Regions from separate parts of the Pseudomonas triticicola genome, predicted to be linked through region 2. Evidence: predicted binding sites of a transcription regulator. Region 2 holds the regulator's gene; each other region holds the start of a gene.
The links. Region 2 encodes sigma-54, which starts transcription at its own class of promoters, with help from an activator protein. Its sites were predicted from a motif close to ANTGGCATNNANNTTGCTNT; they were not measured.
Positions count from the first base shown of each region.

Region 1: the regulator sigma-54 is predicted to act here: its motif matches at 2,467-2,486, upstream of flgB (flagellar basal body rod protein FlgB).
Region 3: the regulator sigma-54 is predicted to act here: its motif matches at 2,231-2,250, upstream of KVG85_RS12535 (flagellar hook-length control protein FliK).
Region 4: the regulator sigma-54 is predicted to act here: its motif matches at 2,646-2,665, upstream of KVG85_RS11580 (circularly permuted type 2 ATP-grasp protein).

Region 1 covers NZ_JAHSTX010000001.1:237,827-242,051, forward strand. The annotation lists gene flgA (flagellar basal body P-ring formation chaperone FlgA) at 1-267, opposite strand, end outside; gene KVG85_RS01085 (chemotaxis protein CheV) at 350-1,282, shown strand; gene cheR (protein-glutamate O-methyltransferase CheR) at 1,329-2,156, shown strand; gene flgB (flagellar basal body rod protein FlgB) at 2,527-2,937, shown strand; gene flgC (flagellar basal body rod protein FlgC) at 2,941-3,384, shown strand; gene flgD (flagellar hook assembly protein FlgD) at 3,400-4,128, shown strand; gene flgE (flagellar hook protein FlgE) at 4,160-4,225, shown strand, end outside.
Region 2 covers NZ_JAHSTX010000001.1:3,600,967-3,605,191, reverse strand. The annotation lists gene KVG85_RS16125 (ZIP family metal transporter) at 1-68, shown strand, start outside; gene KVG85_RS16120 (HPr family phosphocarrier protein) at 164-439, opposite strand; gene rapZ (RNase adapter RapZ) at 455-1,312, opposite strand; gene ptsN (PTS IIA-like nitrogen regulatory protein PtsN) at 1,315-1,779, opposite strand; gene hpf (ribosome hibernation-promoting factor, HPF/YfiA family) at 1,792-2,100, opposite strand; gene KVG85_RS16100 (RNA polymerase factor sigma-54) at 2,174-3,664, opposite strand; gene lptB (LPS export ABC transporter ATP-binding protein) at 3,831-4,225, opposite strand, start outside.
Region 3 covers NZ_JAHSTX010000001.1:2,821,853-2,826,077, forward strand. The annotation lists gene fliL (flagellar basal body-associated protein FliL) at 1-488, opposite strand, end outside; gene KVG85_RS12535 (flagellar hook-length control protein FliK) at 826-2,193, opposite strand; gene KVG85_RS12540 (Hpt domain-containing protein) at 2,299-2,646, opposite strand; gene KVG85_RS12545 (ATP-binding SpoIIE family protein phosphatase) at 2,677-4,225, opposite strand, start outside.
Region 4 covers NZ_JAHSTX010000001.1:2,620,056-2,624,280, reverse strand. The annotation lists gene KVG85_RS11600 (PLDc N-terminal domain-containing protein) at 1-93, shown strand, start outside; gene speE (polyamine aminopropyltransferase) at 334-1,209, shown strand; gene KVG85_RS11590 (hypothetical protein) at 1,431-1,664, shown strand; gene KVG85_RS11585 (ribonuclease E inhibitor RraB) at 1,874-2,221, shown strand; gene KVG85_RS11580 (circularly permuted type 2 ATP-grasp protein) at 2,699-4,108, shown strand; gene KVG85_RS11575 (alpha-E domain-containing protein) at 4,121-4,225, shown strand, end outside.

The DNA.
Region 1 (4,225 bases), 3.4 Mb from region 2:
TTCCTTGTCGCACATTGGCATGCGCATGCGCGGGTCGAGCTGGTTGACTTCGATTTCGTAGCGGCCTTCGGTTTGACTGGAAGCCAAATAGTCTTCTACGGTGAATTCAAGAAAGCCCTGAGTCACGCCGATAAGCATATCAGGCAAGGTAACCGCATCTGCATGGGCAGGACTGCCAGCAAGCAAGCAGCAAACGGCGGACACCGCGCAAAGCCCTTTGCGAAGGGAGGATGTCAGGCGTCGGGAAAATGTCGTTTGAGCGTTCATACGAGTTAAAAAGCAAGCGCCGTGCCGTTTAGCAATGAATGTGCGTCGCAACAACACTTGGCGTTGGTGTAGGAGTCTGGGCATGGCTGGTGTAATGGATTCGGTGAACCAGCGCACGCAACTGGTAGGGCAGAATCGCCTCGAGCTGCTGCTGTTCCGTCTCGACGGGCCGCAGCTCTACGGGATCAACGTGTTCAAGGTACGGGAAGTGTTGCAATGCCCGTCCCTGACGTTGATGCCCAAATCCAGTCCTGTCGTGTGCGGGGTAGCGAATATACGGGGAGCGACCATTCCGATCCTGGATCTGGCAATGGCAACGGGCTCCGGTGCGTTGAAAGACAAGAACAGTCCGTTCGTGATCATCACGGAGTACAACACCAAGACCCAGGGTTTCCTGGTCCGCTCGGTGGAGCGCATCGTCAACATGAACTGGGAAGAGATCCATCCGCCACCCAAGGGTACCGGTCGCGATCACTACCTGACCGCTGTGACCCGGGTCGACAATCAGTTGGTCGAAATCATCGACGTCGAGAAGGTGCTGGCCGAAGTGGCGCCGACGCCGGAAGCGATTTCGGTGGGCGTGGTCGATGTCGAGACGCAGACCAAGGCGTTGTCGCTGCGGGTGCTGACGGTCGATGACTCGTCGGTGGCGCGCAAGCAGGTCACCCGTTGTCTGCAGACCATCGGTGTCGAAGTGGTGGCGCTGAACGACGGCAAGCAGGCGCTGGATTACCTGCGCAAGCTGGTCGACGAGGGCAAGAAGCCGGAAGAAGAGTTCCTGATGATGATTTCCGACATCGAGATGCCGGAGATGGACGGGTACACCCTGACGGCGGAAATCCGCGGCGACGCACGCATGCAAAAGCTCCATATCATCCTGCATACTTCGTTGTCGGGGGTATTCAATCAGGCGATGGTGAAGAAAGTCGGTGCTGATGACTTCCTGGCCAAATTCCGTCCTGATGACCTCGCATCCCGGGTAGTCGACCGGATCAAAGCAGCAGATATCAGCTAGGGGCCTTCTGCCCCTGGCGGTCAACACGATTTAAGAGGCGGCATCATTGTCTACGGGTAATTTGGATTTCGAACAGTTCCGGGTCTTCCTGGAAAAAGCCTGTGGCATTCTGCTCGGTGAAAACAAGCAGTATCTGGTCTCGAGCCGTCTCAACAAACTGATGGAGCAGCAAGGCATCAAGTCCCTGGGTGAGCTGGTACAGCGCATCCAGACCCAGCCGCGCAGCGGTTTGCGCGAGCAGGTGGTCGATGCCATGACGACCAACGAAACCCTGTGGTTTCGCGACACCTATCCGTTTGAAGTCTTGAAGAACAAGGTACTGCCGGAAGCGATCAAGGCCAGCCCCAACCAGCGTCTGCGGATCTGGTCAGCGGCCTGCTCGTCGGGGCAGGAACCGTACTCGCTGTCGATGTCGATCGACGAGTTCGAGCGCAGCAACCTGGGCCAGTTGAAGATGGGCGTGCAGATCGTTGCCACTGATCTGTCGGGCCTGATGCTCAACAACTGCAAGACCGGCGAGTACGACAGCCTGGCGATCGGTCGCGGTCTGTCGCCGGAACGCCTGCAACGCTACTTCGACCCGAAAGGGCCGGGGCGCTGGGTGGTCAAGGCGCCGATCAAGAGCCGGGTGGAATTCCGCTCGTTCAACCTGCTCGACAGTTACGCAGCGCTGGGCAAGTTCGACATCGTGTTCTGCCGCAACGTGCTGATCTACTTCTCTGCCGAAGTGAAGAAGGACATCCTGTTGCGCATTCACAGCACGTTGAAGCCGGGTGGGTACCTGTTCCTTGGCGCTTCGGAAGCGCTGAACGGATTGCCGGATCATTACCAGATGGTTCAGTGCAGCCCGGGGATTATTTACAAGGCGAAATAAGCGGTTCGCGGCAGTACAAAAAACGGGAGGCCCCAAAAGGCCTGCCGTTTTTTTATGCCCGAATTATTTCCACGAACACCACAAACCCCCTGTGGGAGCGAGCCTGCTCGCGAAAGCGGTCTGTCCGTAAGACAGTTGGCGCCTGACACGCCGCCTTCGCGAGCAGGCTCGCTCCCACAGGGATCTGCGCTGACCTGGCAAGGACGGCAAGCGGCAGAAAAGCGGCATCCGGCGGTAACCGGTTGCCGCTTTTCTGGCATTGCCGCTTAGCCTGTTTGGCGCAAAGCCCCGGAATACGGGGCTTTGTTCATTTGGCACGGCGCTTGCTAAAGCTCAGATACGAAAAACCGGTCACCTGAAGGTTCCCGACATGAGCATCAGCTTCGACAAAGCGCTGGGCATTCACGAAAAGGCACTGGGCTTCCGCGCCCAGCGTGCCGAAGTGCTGGCCAACAACATCGCCAACGCCGACACCCCGAACTACAAGGCGCGGGATCTGGATTTCTCCAAAGTGCTCGAAGCACAGACCGAGAAGACCAAGACCGGCGGCCACTTTGCCCTGAACATGACCAACAGCCGGCACATCGAGGCTGAAGGGCTGGGCAATGGCGACGAGTCGCTGATGTATCGCACGCCGATGCAGCCTTCGATCGACCAGAACACCGTCGACGCTCAATTGGAACAGTCGAACTACGCAGAAAACGCCGTCGGCTTCCAGGCCAGCTTCACCTTGCTCAACAGCAAATTCAAAGGGCTGGTGTCAGCCCTGCGCGGAGAATAATCCATGTCCCTGTCCAGCGTTTTCAACATTGCCGGCAGCGGCATGAGCGCGCAGACCACGCGTCTGAACACCGTGGCGTCGAACATCGCCAACGCCGAAACCGTTTCGTCGAGCATCGACCAGACCTACCGCGCCCGTCATCCGGTATTCGCCACCATGTTCCAGGGCGGCCAGGCAGGCGGCAGCAATTCGCTGTTCCAGAACCAGGACGCTGCCGGGCAGGGCGTGCAGGTGCTCGGCGTTGTCGAAGACCAGAGCAATCTTGAAGCGCGCTACGAGCCGAACCATCCGGCCGCCGACGCCAAGGGCTACGTCTACTACCCGAACGTCAACGTGGTGGAAGAAATGGCTGACATGATTTCCGCGAGCCGCTCGTTCCAGACCAACGCGGAAATGATGAACACCGCCAAAACCATGATGCAGAAGGTACTGACCCTCGGTCAGTAATAAGGGGCGACTGCCATGAGCGTTACGGATACCACCAGCAGCCTGAGCATGAACGACATCCTGGCCAACTCGTCGAAGAAGGCCAGCAGCACTACGTCGGGCGGCATCGCTTCGGCGACCAACAGTGCCACCGGCGGCCAGGCGCTGGGCAAGGATGCTTTCCTGCAATTGCTGGTCACCCAGCTGAAAAACCAGAACCCGCTCGACCCGCAGGACAACAGCGCTTTCGTTGCGCAACTGGCGCAGTTCAGCAGCCTTGAAGGCATTACCACGCTGAACTCCACCGTCAGTGGCCTTGCCGGCAACTACAACTCGTCGCAGGCGCTGCAAGCGTCGTCGCTGGTCGGTCGCAACGTGATCGTGCAGACCAACACCGCGCAGCTCGATGACCCGAGCAAAGGCCTGACCGGTTCGGTCACCGTGCCTTCGTCGATTGCCGGCGGCACCGTGACCATTACCGACAAGGACGGCAAGACCGTGCGCACCATCGACCTGGGCAGCCGCGCTGCCGGCGATGCCAGTTTCACTTGGGACGGCAAGGACACCGCCGGCACCGTGGTTCCGGTCGGCACTTACACGTTCAAGGCCAACGCACCGATCAACGGCACCGCGACCGACCTGGCGACCTACCTGCCAGCGACCGTCAACAGCGTGACGATCAGCCAGACCGGTGGCGAGCTGATGCTCAACCTGGCCGGCAAGGGCACCGTTGCCCTGTCCAAAGTACAAACCATTGGTATATAGAGCCGACTAACCCGGCACGAAGGAGTGGAACATGTCTTTTAACATCGGCCTTAGCGGTCTCTATGCCGCCAACAAACAACTCGACGTCACCGGCAAC
Region 2 (4,225 bases):
AGCTGGCGAGTCTGGGCCTGTTGATCGGGTTCTGTCTGATGATGGTGATGGATACGGCGTTGGGTTGAAAGAGGATCAAAAATTCGCAGCCTGCGGCAGCTCGTACCTTGGAATGCGTTTCCTGTAGGAGCTGCCGCAGGCTGCGATCTTTTGACTTTGGCTATCAGCCACCTTCGTCGAAGTAGTTGTCGATCAACGCTACCAGCGCATCCATGGCTTCCTGTTCCTGATGCCCTTCGGTACTCAAATAAATTTTGGTGCCTTTGCCCGCCGCGAGCATCATCATTGCCATGATGCTCTTGCCGTCGACAGCCGTTTCAGGGGTGCGTCCCACCCGGATCGTGCAGTCTGGATACTGACCGGCCACGCCGACGAATTTGGCCGATGCCCGCGCATGCAGACCCAGCTTATTGATGATTTCGATTTCACGAGCAGGCATCGCGGTGTGAATCCTTTAGGTGAGGTCGCGGTGGCGAACCTGGACGTTCTTCAGGGTTTTCTGCAGGGCCAGGCCCAGACGTTCGGTCAGGTAGACGGAGCGGTGGTGCCCGCCGGTGCAGCCGATGGCAATGGTCACGTAAGCACGGTTGCTGGCGGCGAAACGTGGCAGCCACTTGTTCAGGTAGGCGTAGATGTCCTGATACATTTCTTCGACATCCGGCTGCTGCGCCAGGTACTCGGCCACCGGTGCATCAAGGCCCGATTGCGCGCGCAGCTCCGGTTTCCAGTACGGATTGGGCAGGCAGCGCACATCGAAGACCAGATCGGCATCGACCGGCATGCCGCGCTTGAAGCCAAATGATTCAACCAGAAACGCCGTGCCGGGTTCCGGCTGATTCAGCAGGCGCAGCTTCAGAGTGTCGCGAAGCTGATAGAGGTTCAGGCTAGTGGTGTTGATTTTCAGATCGGCCAGATCGGCGATCGGGCCGAGCAGGGCGGTTTCATCGTGAATCGCCTCGGCCAGTGAGCGATTGGCGTTGCTCAGCGGGTGACGTCGCCGGGTCTCGGAAAAACGCTTGAGCAGAGTTTCCTCGTCGGCGTCCAGATACAGCACATCGCACTTGATGTGTTTGGCACGGACGTCTTCGAGCAATTCGGGAAAGCGTGACAGATGGCTGGGCAGGTTGCGCGCATCAATCGACACGGCGACCAGCGGCTGCGCCAGCTCCGTGTGAATCAGCGCACGCTCGGCCAGTTCCGGCAGCAAACCGGCCGGCAAATTGTCGATGCAGTAGTAGCCGTTGTCCTCAAGGACATTCAGGGCGGTACTTTTACCCGAGCCCGAACGGCCACTGACAATGATCAAACGCATGATTAGTGCCCGTTCTGCTCGTCCAGTACAACCTGGTACAAGGCTTCGTTGCTCGCGGCGCTGCGCAGTTTTTCACGAACTTCCTTGCGGTCGAGCATGCTGGCGATCTGGCGCAGCAACTCCAGATGCGCATCGGTCGCGGCTTCCGGGACCAGCAGCACGAACAGCAGGTCTACCGGAGCGCCGTCGATGGCGTCGAAATCGATCGGGGCTTCGAGGTGCAGCAGGGCGCTGATCGGCGCCGTGCAGCTCTTGAGGCGGCAGTGGGGAATGGCGATGCCGTTACCAAAACCGGTGGAACCGAGTTTTTCACGGGCGATCAGCGCCTCGAAGACATCCTGCATCGCCAGATCCGGCACTTCGCGGTGGATCAGGTTGGCAATCTGTTCGAGGGCTTTTTTCTTGCTGCCGCCCGGCGCGTTCACTTGGGAACGGCCGGGGGTCAGGATGGTTTCAAGTCGGATCATGGGATAGGGGTGTTAACGACCGGTCGCGCCCTGGAGGAGGCTCTGGGTCTTTTCCTTATGCTTTTTGAGTTGGCGATCCAGCTTGTCGGTGAGTGAGTCGATCGCAGCGTACATGTCGGTATCTTCTGCGTTGGCGACCACTTCGCTGCCGGGGATATGCAAGGTGGCTTCGATCTTCTGCTTCAGCTTTTCGACGCACATCGTGACTTGCACGTTGGTGATCTTGTCGAAATGTCGCTCCAGTCGCTGGAGTTTTTCCTCGATGTAGGAACGCAGAGGTTGGGTCACTTCCAGTTGGTGTCCACTGATGTTGACTTGCATACAGCTTCTCCTTCGTTGCCAGTGCATAAAGCGGCAGGCCGAAAAGCCTGCCACTGGAACGCTGTAACGTGGCTTACATCAACCGCTTGCGTTCGCTCGAAGGCGCGATTCCGAGGGATTCGCGGTACTTGGCGACGGTGCGGCGAGCCACCTGAATGCCTTGTGCCTCCAGTAAACCAGCGATCTTGCTGTCACTCAACGGCTTTTTCTGATTTTCCGCAGCGACCAGTTTTTTGATGATCGCGCGGATCGCCGTGGACGAGCATTCGCCGCCTTCGGAGGTACTGACGTGGCTGGAGAAAAAGTATTTCAGCTCATAAATACCGCGCGGGGTATGCATGAATTTTTGTGTGGTCACTCGGGAAATCGTCGATTCGTGCATGCCCACCGCTTCGGCGATGTCATGCAATACCAACGGCTTCATCGCTTCGTCGCCGTATTCGAGGAAGCCGCGCTGATGTTCGACGATCTGCGTGGCCACTTTCATCAGGGTTTCGTTGCGGCTCTGCAAGCTCTTGATGAACCAGCGGGCTTCCTGCAACTGGTTGCGCATGAAAGTGTTGTCGGCGCTGGTGTCGGCACGTTTCACAAAACCGGCGTACTGGGCGTTGACACGCAGGCGTGGCACCGACTCCTGGTTCAGCTCGACCAGCCAGCGCTCGTTGTCCTTGCGCACGATCACATCGGGAATGACGTACTCGGCTTCGGTCGACTCGATCTGCGAGCCTGGACGCGGATTGAGACTCTGCACCAGTTCGATGACCTGGCGCAGTTCGTCTTCCTTGAGCTTCATGCGGCGCATCAACTGGCTGTAATCGCGGCTGCCGAGCAGGTCGATGTAATCGGCGACCAGCCGTTTGGCCTCGGTCAGCCACTGCGTCTTCGCGGGCAGCTGGCGCAATTGCAGCTGCAGGCATTCGCTGAGGTTGCGGGCGCCGATCCCGGCGGGCTCGAATTGCTGGATGCGATGCAGGACGGCTTCGATCTCGTCGAGCTCGATGTCCAGTTCAGGATCGAACGCTTCAAGAATTTCTTCGAGTGTTTCGTCCAGATAGCCCTGATTGTTGATGCAGTCGATCAGGGTCACGGCGATCAGGCGATCGGTGTCGGACATCGGCGCCAGGTTCAGTTGCCAGAGCAGATGACTTTGCAGGCTCTCGCCGGCGGACGTGCGGGTGGTGAAATCCCACTCATCGTCATCGCTGCTGGGCAGGCTGCTGGCGCTGGTCTGGTAGACGTCTTCCCAGGCGGTATCCACTGGCAGTTCGTTGGGGATGCGCTCGTTCCATTCGCCATCCTCGAGGTTATCCACCGTCGGGGCGGTTTCCTGGTAGGAGGGTTCCTGGATTTCGGCGGGCTTCTGTTCGGCGTTGTCGGCCAGAGGATCGGCGTTGTCGAAGTCGTCGCCTTCTTCCTGGCGCTCGAGCATCGGATTGGATTCCAGAGCCTCCTGGATCTCCTGTTGCAGGTCCAGGGTCGACAATTGGAGCAGGCGGATGGCCTGTTGCAGCTGCGGTGTCATCGTCAGCTGCTGGCCCATTCTCAAGACTAGCGATGGTTTCATGGCAGGGGCTTAACACCTTATTCGCCGGCGCTTTGCGCCATCCACTACAGGGCGCCGAAGCGCCAAACTTAAGCAAATTATATGCCTGAAACTGAAGTGTTTGCCTAGAGCGCTGTAACAATTAAAGCGGATAAATGCGCCTTGAATCGATACAGCGCTGTCGCGCTTACAGGCGGAACTCGTGACCCAGATACACTTCCTTGACCAGATCGTTGGCCAGGATGGTCTCGGCATCGCCTTCAGCGATCAGTTGACCGTCGTTGACGATGTAAGCGGTTTCGCAGATATCCAGGGTTTCACGGACGTTGTGGTCGGTGATCAGCACACCGATGCCCTTGGCCTTGAGGTGATGGATGATCTGCTTGATGTCGCCGACCGAGATCGGGTCGACACCGGCGAACGGTTCGTCGAGCAAGATGAATTTCGGCGCAGTGGCCAGGGCACGAGCGATTTCCACCCGGCGGCGCTCACCACCGGACAGGCTCATGCCGAGGTTGTCGCGGATGTGGCTGATGTGAAACTCCTGCAGCAGGCTTTCCAGCTCCTTGCGACGACCGGCCT
Region 3 (4,225 bases), 780 kb from region 2:
TTAGTGAAAAGCAACTGTTCGATGACCACTTTGCCCAGTTCTTTCTGCGCCACTTCCTGGACGCTGGCGGTGGCCTTCTGGCGCAACATCTCTTGCCCGACCGGTGTCGCCAGTGTGGCGAAATCCTGACCGGAGAAGAGCATCACCAGGTTGTTGCGGATAACCGGCATGTGCACTTTGAGCGCGTCCAGATCGGCCTGATTACGCGCCAGCATGGTGATGCTCACCTGCATGTAGCGCTGACGGCCGTTCTGGTTGTAGTTGGCAACGAAGGCCGGCGCCATCGGCTCGAAAATCGCCGCCTGTTTGCCGACCGGCGCTGCTTCAGCGGCCTCGGCAGGCTTGCTCTGCGCGCCGTGCATGAAGAACCAGGTCGCCCCGACGGATGCACCGATCGCCACCAGCAACGCCAGCACGATCACGATGATCAGCTTGAGTTTGCCTTTAGTTGCGGGGTCTTTTACTGCTGCAGCTTCGCTCTTCGCCATGCCAATAATCCGTCACTAATCGGGGGTTTCACAGTCGCACGGCAAGGCAAGAGCAAGTGTTATGCCAGAAGTGTCGGAGGTCGAGAACGACGCTAAAGTCAAAAGCACCCTCACCCCAGCCCTCTCCCGTAGGGAGAGGGGGCCGACCGAGATGTAATGGGGCTGGACATCGACCTGCACAACCGAGGTGAGTGCAAGTTAAGGGCGGGAACCAACAGGTCACCGAATGTCGAACGGATTCAGCGATGCTCGTTCAGGTCGGCGTAGTTCTTCAAGATTCCCCAATCGGTCCCCTCTCCCTCTGGGAGAGGGCTAGGGTGAGGGGCTCTTGATTTGCTCAGGCGTAATAGTCGACCGCGCTGCTGCCAATCACGCTGGTAGTCTGCGCCGCCACTTCAGCGACAGTAGCCGGCGCCAATTCCTCATCCACCGAATCCAAGCGGCCACCCGCAGCACTGGTCCGGCCACTCTGGCCCTGCTGCGCCTGTTCCTGACCTTGCTGACCCTGCCAGCCACGGTTCTGGTCGGCGACATTGACATCCACCTGGCCCATGCCCTGCTGGTTGAACATGTCGCGCAGACGATGCATCTGGCTGTCGAGCGCTTCACGCACGCTTGGATGCGCGCTCATGAAAGTCACCTGGGTCTGCTGGTCGGGGACCATGTTGACGCGAATATCCAGACGCCCCAGCTCCGCCGGCTGCAACTGAATGTCGGCCGCTTTGAGGTTGACGCTGGACAGGTACATGACGCGGTTGACCACTTCTTCGGTCCAGCCGCTCTGGTGCATGGCGATCGGCTGATTCACCGGCAGCGCATTGGCGGTTTTCGGCGTAGCGGCCTGGGTCAGTGCCGCCAGACGGTTGGCGAAGTCGTCGACACGGGTGTCGCTGGTGGCGGACTTCAGATCCTTCAGGCCATCGTCGATCAGCCCGCTGAAAGCTTGTTCGCCGCCTTGGCTGGTGCTGTCCTTGTCGGCCTGCACGTCGAGCATGCTGGCCATGCCGGCGGCGAAGTTCTGCGCGGCGGTCAACTCGCCATCGGCCTGAGCCTGAGCAGGCGAGGCTTTCGGTTGCGCCTGGCTGGCGGCGGAAATATGCCCGCCCTGCTCCATCGCCATGCGCACGGCCGGCATCGAGTCGAGCGGGTCGGCTGTCGGATCAAATTCGCTGTCGGTGGCCGCCGGATCTTTGACCATGCCAGCCACCACTGCCAATGCCGGGGTTTCGGTTTCGGCGTGGGCTGGGGTTGCGACTGCTGGAGCCTGCACGACAGGCGCCGCCACCAACGGCTGAACGACTTGCGCCAGGGCCGGATCAAGCGCCGGGTCTACAGGCGCGGCATCGGCCACAGGGGTTTGTACCGTTTCAGTGGTGTCATTGGCAGTGGCAGTCGCGTCGTCGCTCGCCGCCGCTTTGTCGGCAGGCAACGCTTTGCCGCTATCGGCAACTGCTGGCTCGGGCGCGGCAGACTGATCTTTGCCGATATCCTTTTTGCCGCTGCTGTCCGCGACCTTGTCGCGTGCCGGCTTGACTGAATTGTCAGCGCTCACGGCAGGCTTGGCCGGCGCCTGATCGGCAAACACTCTGGCGAAGCTGGAAGCCTTGTCCCCGGCGTCTGCGGCCATTGCCGACGATTTGGCAGAGGCGGCTTGCGCCTTGGCCTGGGCGGCGGTCTGAAGAAGAATGTTGGGGGTCGCAGGCATGACACGGTCTCCGCTGCACTGGGATCGTAGGTACAGTTGAGCAAGATGACTGCAAGTGCCGGGCCAGTTTGGCCAGACACTTGCGAAAAGCGCCGGGCGGCAGCTTCAGTGGATGTGGGCGTGGTGCTTTTCGCTTTCGTACACCGGGCGTACTTCGGCGAATTCGGAATGGATATCGGCCACCAGTTGAGCGAGCGCTTCCGGACTTTTGTCCTTGGCATTCGACTCAAGATCCTGGCACAACTCGGCCAGTCGAACCGCGCCCATGTTGCTGGCACTGCCCTTGAAGCTATGGGCTACATCGGAAAGCGCTTTGGCGCTGGTGCTGTCCTGCAACTCGTGCAGGCGGCTTTGCGAATCTGCCAGAAAAGTCTCCAGCAATTCCGTATAGCCGTCCTCCATCACCTCGCGCAAAGTATCGAGGACTTCGCGATCTACATGTGGGTCTGTCACTTGCTCACTCCTTGATCAAGAATGGGCGGATTATGCCTCAATCTTCCAGAAAAACGCCACGCTGGCACTACGACCCTGGTCTGACCAAGTGGCGTTGCGCCCCAGTTGCCGGACCAGACCGATGCCGCGTCCCGACAAGCGGACGTTATCCACGGGCCGCTCCATGACCCGCGCCACATCAAAACCTTTGCCGCTATCCTCGACGCGAATGACCAGCCGCCCACCCTCGCCTTGCGGCTGGACCTGCAAATGCACGCGCACGAAACCGTCTTGCAGCGCCTCCAGTCGCGCCGCGCGCATTTCGTAGTAACGGGCAAAACCAGTGGCATCACGCTTGAGGCTCGAGTCCAGCCCGAGCACGCCATGCTCCAGCGCGTTGGAATACAGCTCGGCGAGCACGCTGTACAGCGCTCCGCTCTGCGCGCGCAGGCCATGCACCTCTAGCAGCAACTGCAAGAGGAACGGCAACGGATTGAAGCGCCTGAGCGTGGCGCCGCGAAATTCGAAACTGGCCGACCAGTCCAGCGGGCACGACTGGCCGCTGTCGGAATACACCGGCGCCGCGCCGTGGGCCTGCGCCGACTCAAGCAGACTGACCTCGACCATGCTCACATCATCACGGACCTGTCCGCGAAAATCGCGCAGTGCCTGTTCGATATCCTCGAACAGCCGATCCGGCTCGCGGTTCGCCGCAAACACCTGCTGCAAGCGCTCGACGCCGAACAACTGGTCATTGGCATCACAGGTATCGATCACCCCGTCCGATAACAGAAACACCCGATCATCGACGGCCATCGGATACACATCCGTACGGTCATCGAAGGCTTGCGCGCTGAGAATCCCCAGGGGCAAATGCCGCGCCGGCAACGGCACGCGCTCGCCGCTGACCATGCGGTGCAAGTAACCGTCGGGCATGCCGCCGTTCCATACCTCCACTGAACGGCTCTGGAAACTCAGACTGAGCAAGGTAGCGCAGCAGAACATGTCCACCGGCAGGATGCGCTTGAGCTTGGCGTTCATCTCGCGCAGGGTTTCGGCCAGGCCGTAGCCTTTGGCGGTCATCCCATAAAACACTTCGGCCAGCGGCATCGCCCCCACCGCTGCCGGCAAGCCATGCCCGGTGAAATCGCCGAGCATGACGTGCATGTCACCGGCCGGCGTGTACGCCGCGAGCAACAGATCACCATTGAACAGCGCGTAAGGCGATTGCAGGTAACGGATGTTCGGCGCACTCAGGCACCCGGAATGCGCGACCTTGTCGAACACCGCTTTGGCCACGCGTTGTTCGTTGAGCAGATAGTCATGATGTTTCGCGATCAGATCGCGCTGCTGCAGGACCGTGGCCTGAAGGCGACGCAAGCGATCCATCGCCTTGATTTTGGCGGCAAGGATCACCTGGTTGTACGGCTTCGCCAGAAAATCGTCACCACCAGCCTCCAGACAACGGGCCAGCGCTTCACTCTCGGTCAGCGACGTGAGGAAAATGATCGGCACCAGCGCTTCACCCGCCAGCGCCTTGATCTGCCGCGCCGCCTCGAAGCCGTCCATCACCGGCATCAGCGCGTCCATCAATACCAGA
Region 4 (4,225 bases), 980 kb from region 2:
AAAATCGTCTGGGTGTTGCTGATTATCCTCCTGCCGGTGCTGGGCCTGATCATCTGGGCGATTGCCGGACCGCGGGGCAACGTCCGGATCTGAGCTGATTTTCGATCACACTGTTATCCCTGTGGGAGCGACCCTGCTCGCGAAGACGTTGTGTCAGTCGCCATCAACGGCAACCGACGCTCCGCTTTCGCGAGCAGGCTCGCTCCCACATTGGTTTGCGCTGGTAAAAACAAGCTGAGGTTCGACCTGTCATCTTCGGCAACGTAGAATGCGCGCCTTTCCCGGGCAATCGTCCCCACGATGGCGCCCGCGCATTTATCGGAGCACTTGACCATGACCGTCACCAAGACCAGCGAGTACCTGGAAACCCTCTACGAAGGCTACGGCCAGCGTTTTCGCATGGAAAAACTGCTGCACGAAGTGCGCACCGAACACCAGCACCTGGTGATCTTCCAGAACCCGCGCATGGGCCGCGTCATGGCGCTGGACGGCGTGATCCAGACCACCGAAGCCGACGAATTCATCTACCACGAGATGCTCACCCACGTGCCGATCCTCGCCCATGGCACCGCCAAGCGCGTGCTGATCATCGGTGGCGGTGACGGCGGTATGCTGCGCGAAGTGACCAAGCACGCCGGCGTCGAGCACATCACCATGGTTGAAATCGACGGCACCGTGGTCGACATGTGCAAGGAATTCCTGCCGAACCATTCCGCCGGTGCCTACGATGACCCGCGCCTGAACCTGGTGATTGATGACGGCATGCGTTTCGTCGCCACCACCACTGAAAAATTCGACGTGATCATCTCCGACTCCACCGACCCGATCGGCCCGGGCGAAGTGCTGTTCTCGGAGAATTTCTACCAGGCGTGCCACCGCTGCCTGAACGAAGGCGGCATCCTCGTTACGCAGAACGGCACGCCGTTCATGCAGATCGACGAAGTCAAAACTACCGCTGGCCGCCTGCGCAGCCTGTTCCCGGACTGGCATTTCTATCAGGCCGCCGTGCCGACTTACATCGGTGGTTCGATGACCTTCGCCTGGGGCTCGACCAACCCGGCCTACCGCAAGCTCAGCCGTGAAACCCTGCAACAGCGCTTCATCGGCAGCGGCATCGTTACCCGCTACTACAACCCGGAAATTCACATCGGCGCGTTCGCTCTGCCGCAATACGTACTGCAAGCGGTCAACAAGCCAAGCAACGACTAAGGCTTCCCCGCAAAAACCTCCTTGTGGGAGCGAGCCTGATCGCGAAAGCGCCGTGTCAGCCAACTGAATGTCGACAGGCACGCCGGCTTCGCGAGCAGGCTCGCTCCCACAATGCTCATCGGTTTTTCCTGACTAAGTGCTGTAATCCTTTTGAACCAACTATCGCGGAAAAAAGTCGAGATAGAGGTAAGCCCATCTACGGGTTGATCGAGGAGGCACTGATGCAAAAGTGGAAAGTCACTTTCGTGGATGATCACGGCGTAATTATTGATGAAGTCTTCGAACGTGAGGAATGCCCGTCCGATGATGAAGCCGCACGGCTGATCAAGGAGCGGCTTCTTCCAGTCGCCGCGAAGCTGGATCTCAACGACCTGCAAGGGCGCACCACCGATGCCGAGGTGAAAAACCTCAAGACCCAGAACGGCATCGAAATCCGCAGCATCACCCCTGTCTGAACACTTCCTGTCATCTCGTAAACCAGGCCTTGGCAGCGGCGCTCTCTTGGGGCTACTCTGCAAGCGAGATCAGCGAATGGATCGCTAAGGTCTGGTCTTGTCAGCTACATGCTTGTTTCCCGCGCGCAACCACGTTGCCGTAGTACTTAGGCCAAAAGGCCCGGGGCGGGAATACGGAAAGTCTATCCATCAATCGAGGGGGACGATTCATGAGCACAGCCTATCAAGAAGACATCAGCAGCAACGTTCTGCGCCGCATGAAAGAAGGCGGTTTCGATTTTTCCCGGTTCCATCCCATCGAGTTCTACGCGATTTTCCCGGACGAGGAGCGGGCGCGCAGGGCAGCAGGCAAATTTCGTGGTGAATCCATCAATGCCCAGGTCAGTGCGCGCGACGACGGCGCCTGGTCGCTGGAATTGAGCAAAGTGATGTACGCAACCTATGACGACATCGGCGATTTCGAGCAAGGCTTTTCAGCCGTGGTCGAACCGCTGGGCGGCATTATCGAGGGTTGGGGCGTGAAGCAGGAGGTGCGCAATCGTTACCGGTTGAATTGATATTGCGCATTGTCTGTCGGGCAACGGCTGACCTTCGGGTCGGCCGTTGTCGTTTCTGGCTTCTGCATATCGCAGTGGCAAAACCCTGAAACAAGAATCCAGGGCAAAAAAAAGCCACCGGAGAGGGTGGCTAAAAGGGAAGACGGGTATGCAGTAAAGTCCTGTCGGGACGGGGCTGCCAAGGCAGTTCAGATCAGTTGAGCTGTCTACTTCGCGGCGGCGTGCCGGGGAAGTTTTGCAGCGAATGCGCGGATTATCCGCAGTCGCGGCCGGCCAGTGAAATCAACTCTGACTATGCTGGTGATAGGCGATGCAGTGCGTCGCAATGAAGCGGGGGCAATCGGGCCGGGGCATTTGCCGCACAGGAATGGTGCGCAGCCTTCGGCGTGGATCTACAACCGATTGAAATCAAAGCGTTTATGCCGATGGCACGGGCCTTGCGAAGGCCTGTATGTCCGGAGTGACAAGGAGTACGGCATGATCCGCACCTATTTTGACGAGATGTACGATGCCGGCGGCCTGGTCCGCCCGCATTACCGGGAATTTGCCCGCTGGCTGGCCGAGACGCCCGACGAGCTGCTCGCGCAGCGCCGCCGCGAGGCCGATCTGCTGTTCCACCGTGCCGGGATCACCTTCACGCTCTATGGCGACGAGCAGGGCACCGAGCGCCTGATTCCGTTCGATACCATTCCCCGCAGCATTCCCGCCAGTGAATGGCGGATTGTCGAGCGCGGCTGCATTCAGCGGGTCAAGGCGTTGAACATGTTTCTCGCCGACCTCTACCACGAGCAGCGCATTATCAAGGCCGGGATCATTCCCGCCGAACAGGTGCTCGCCAACGAGCAATACCAGTTGGCAATGCAGGGCCTGGATCTGCACCGCGACATCTACTCGCATATCTCCGGCGTCGATCTGGTGCGCGATGGCGATGGCACTTATTACGTTCTCGAAGACAACCTGCGCACACCCAGCGGCGTCAGCTACATGCTCGAGGACCGCAAGATGATGATGCGCCTGTTCCCCGAACTGTTCTCCGCCCAGCGCATCGCCCCGATCGATCACTATCCCAATCTGCTGCTCGACACCCTGAAAAGCTCAAGCCCGATCGACAATCCGAGCGTGGTGGTGTTGACGCCGGGACGCTTCAACAGCGCGTTCTTCGAACACGCGTTTCTTGCTCGGGAAATGGGCGTGGAACTGGTCGAAGGTGCGGATCTGTTCGTGCGTGACGACAAGGTGTTCATGCGCACCACCGATGGCCCGAAAGCGGTCGACGTGATCTATCGTCGCCTCGACGATGCCTTCCTCGATCCGCTGGCATTCAACCCGGACTCAATGCTCGGCGTGCCGGGGCTGCTGTCGTCCTATCGTTCCGGCAACGTGGTGCTGGCCAACGCCATCGGCACCGGCGTGGCGGACGATAAATCGGTGTACCCGTTTGTCACCGACATGATCCGTTTCTACCTCGACGAAGAGCCGATTCTGAAAAACGTCCCGACCTGGCAGTGCCGCAACCCGTCCGAGCTGTCCCACGTGCTGGCCAATCTTCCGGAACTGGTGGTCAAGGAAACCCAAGGTTCCGGCGGTTACGGGATGCTGGTCGGGCCGGCCGCGACGACGGCGGAAATCGATGCCTTTCGTGAGCGCATCAAAGCCAAACCCCATGCCTACATTGCGCAACCGACGCTATCGCTGTCGACCTGTCCGACCTTTGTCGAAAACGGCATCGCGCCGCGCCATATCGACTTGCGTCCGTTTGTGTTGTCCGGTCGCGAAACCCGGGTCGTGCCCGGCGGTTTGACCCGTGTCGCGTTGCGTGAAGGCTCCCTGGTGGTGAATTCCTCCCAGGGCGGCGGCACCAAGGACACCTGGGTAGTCGAGGATTGAAGGAAGCTTGCCATGTTAAGTAGAACTGCCTCGGATCTGTACTGGATGTCGCGTTACCTGGAGCGTGCGGAGAATCTCGCGCGCATGCTCGATATCAGTTATTCGCTGTCGCTGATG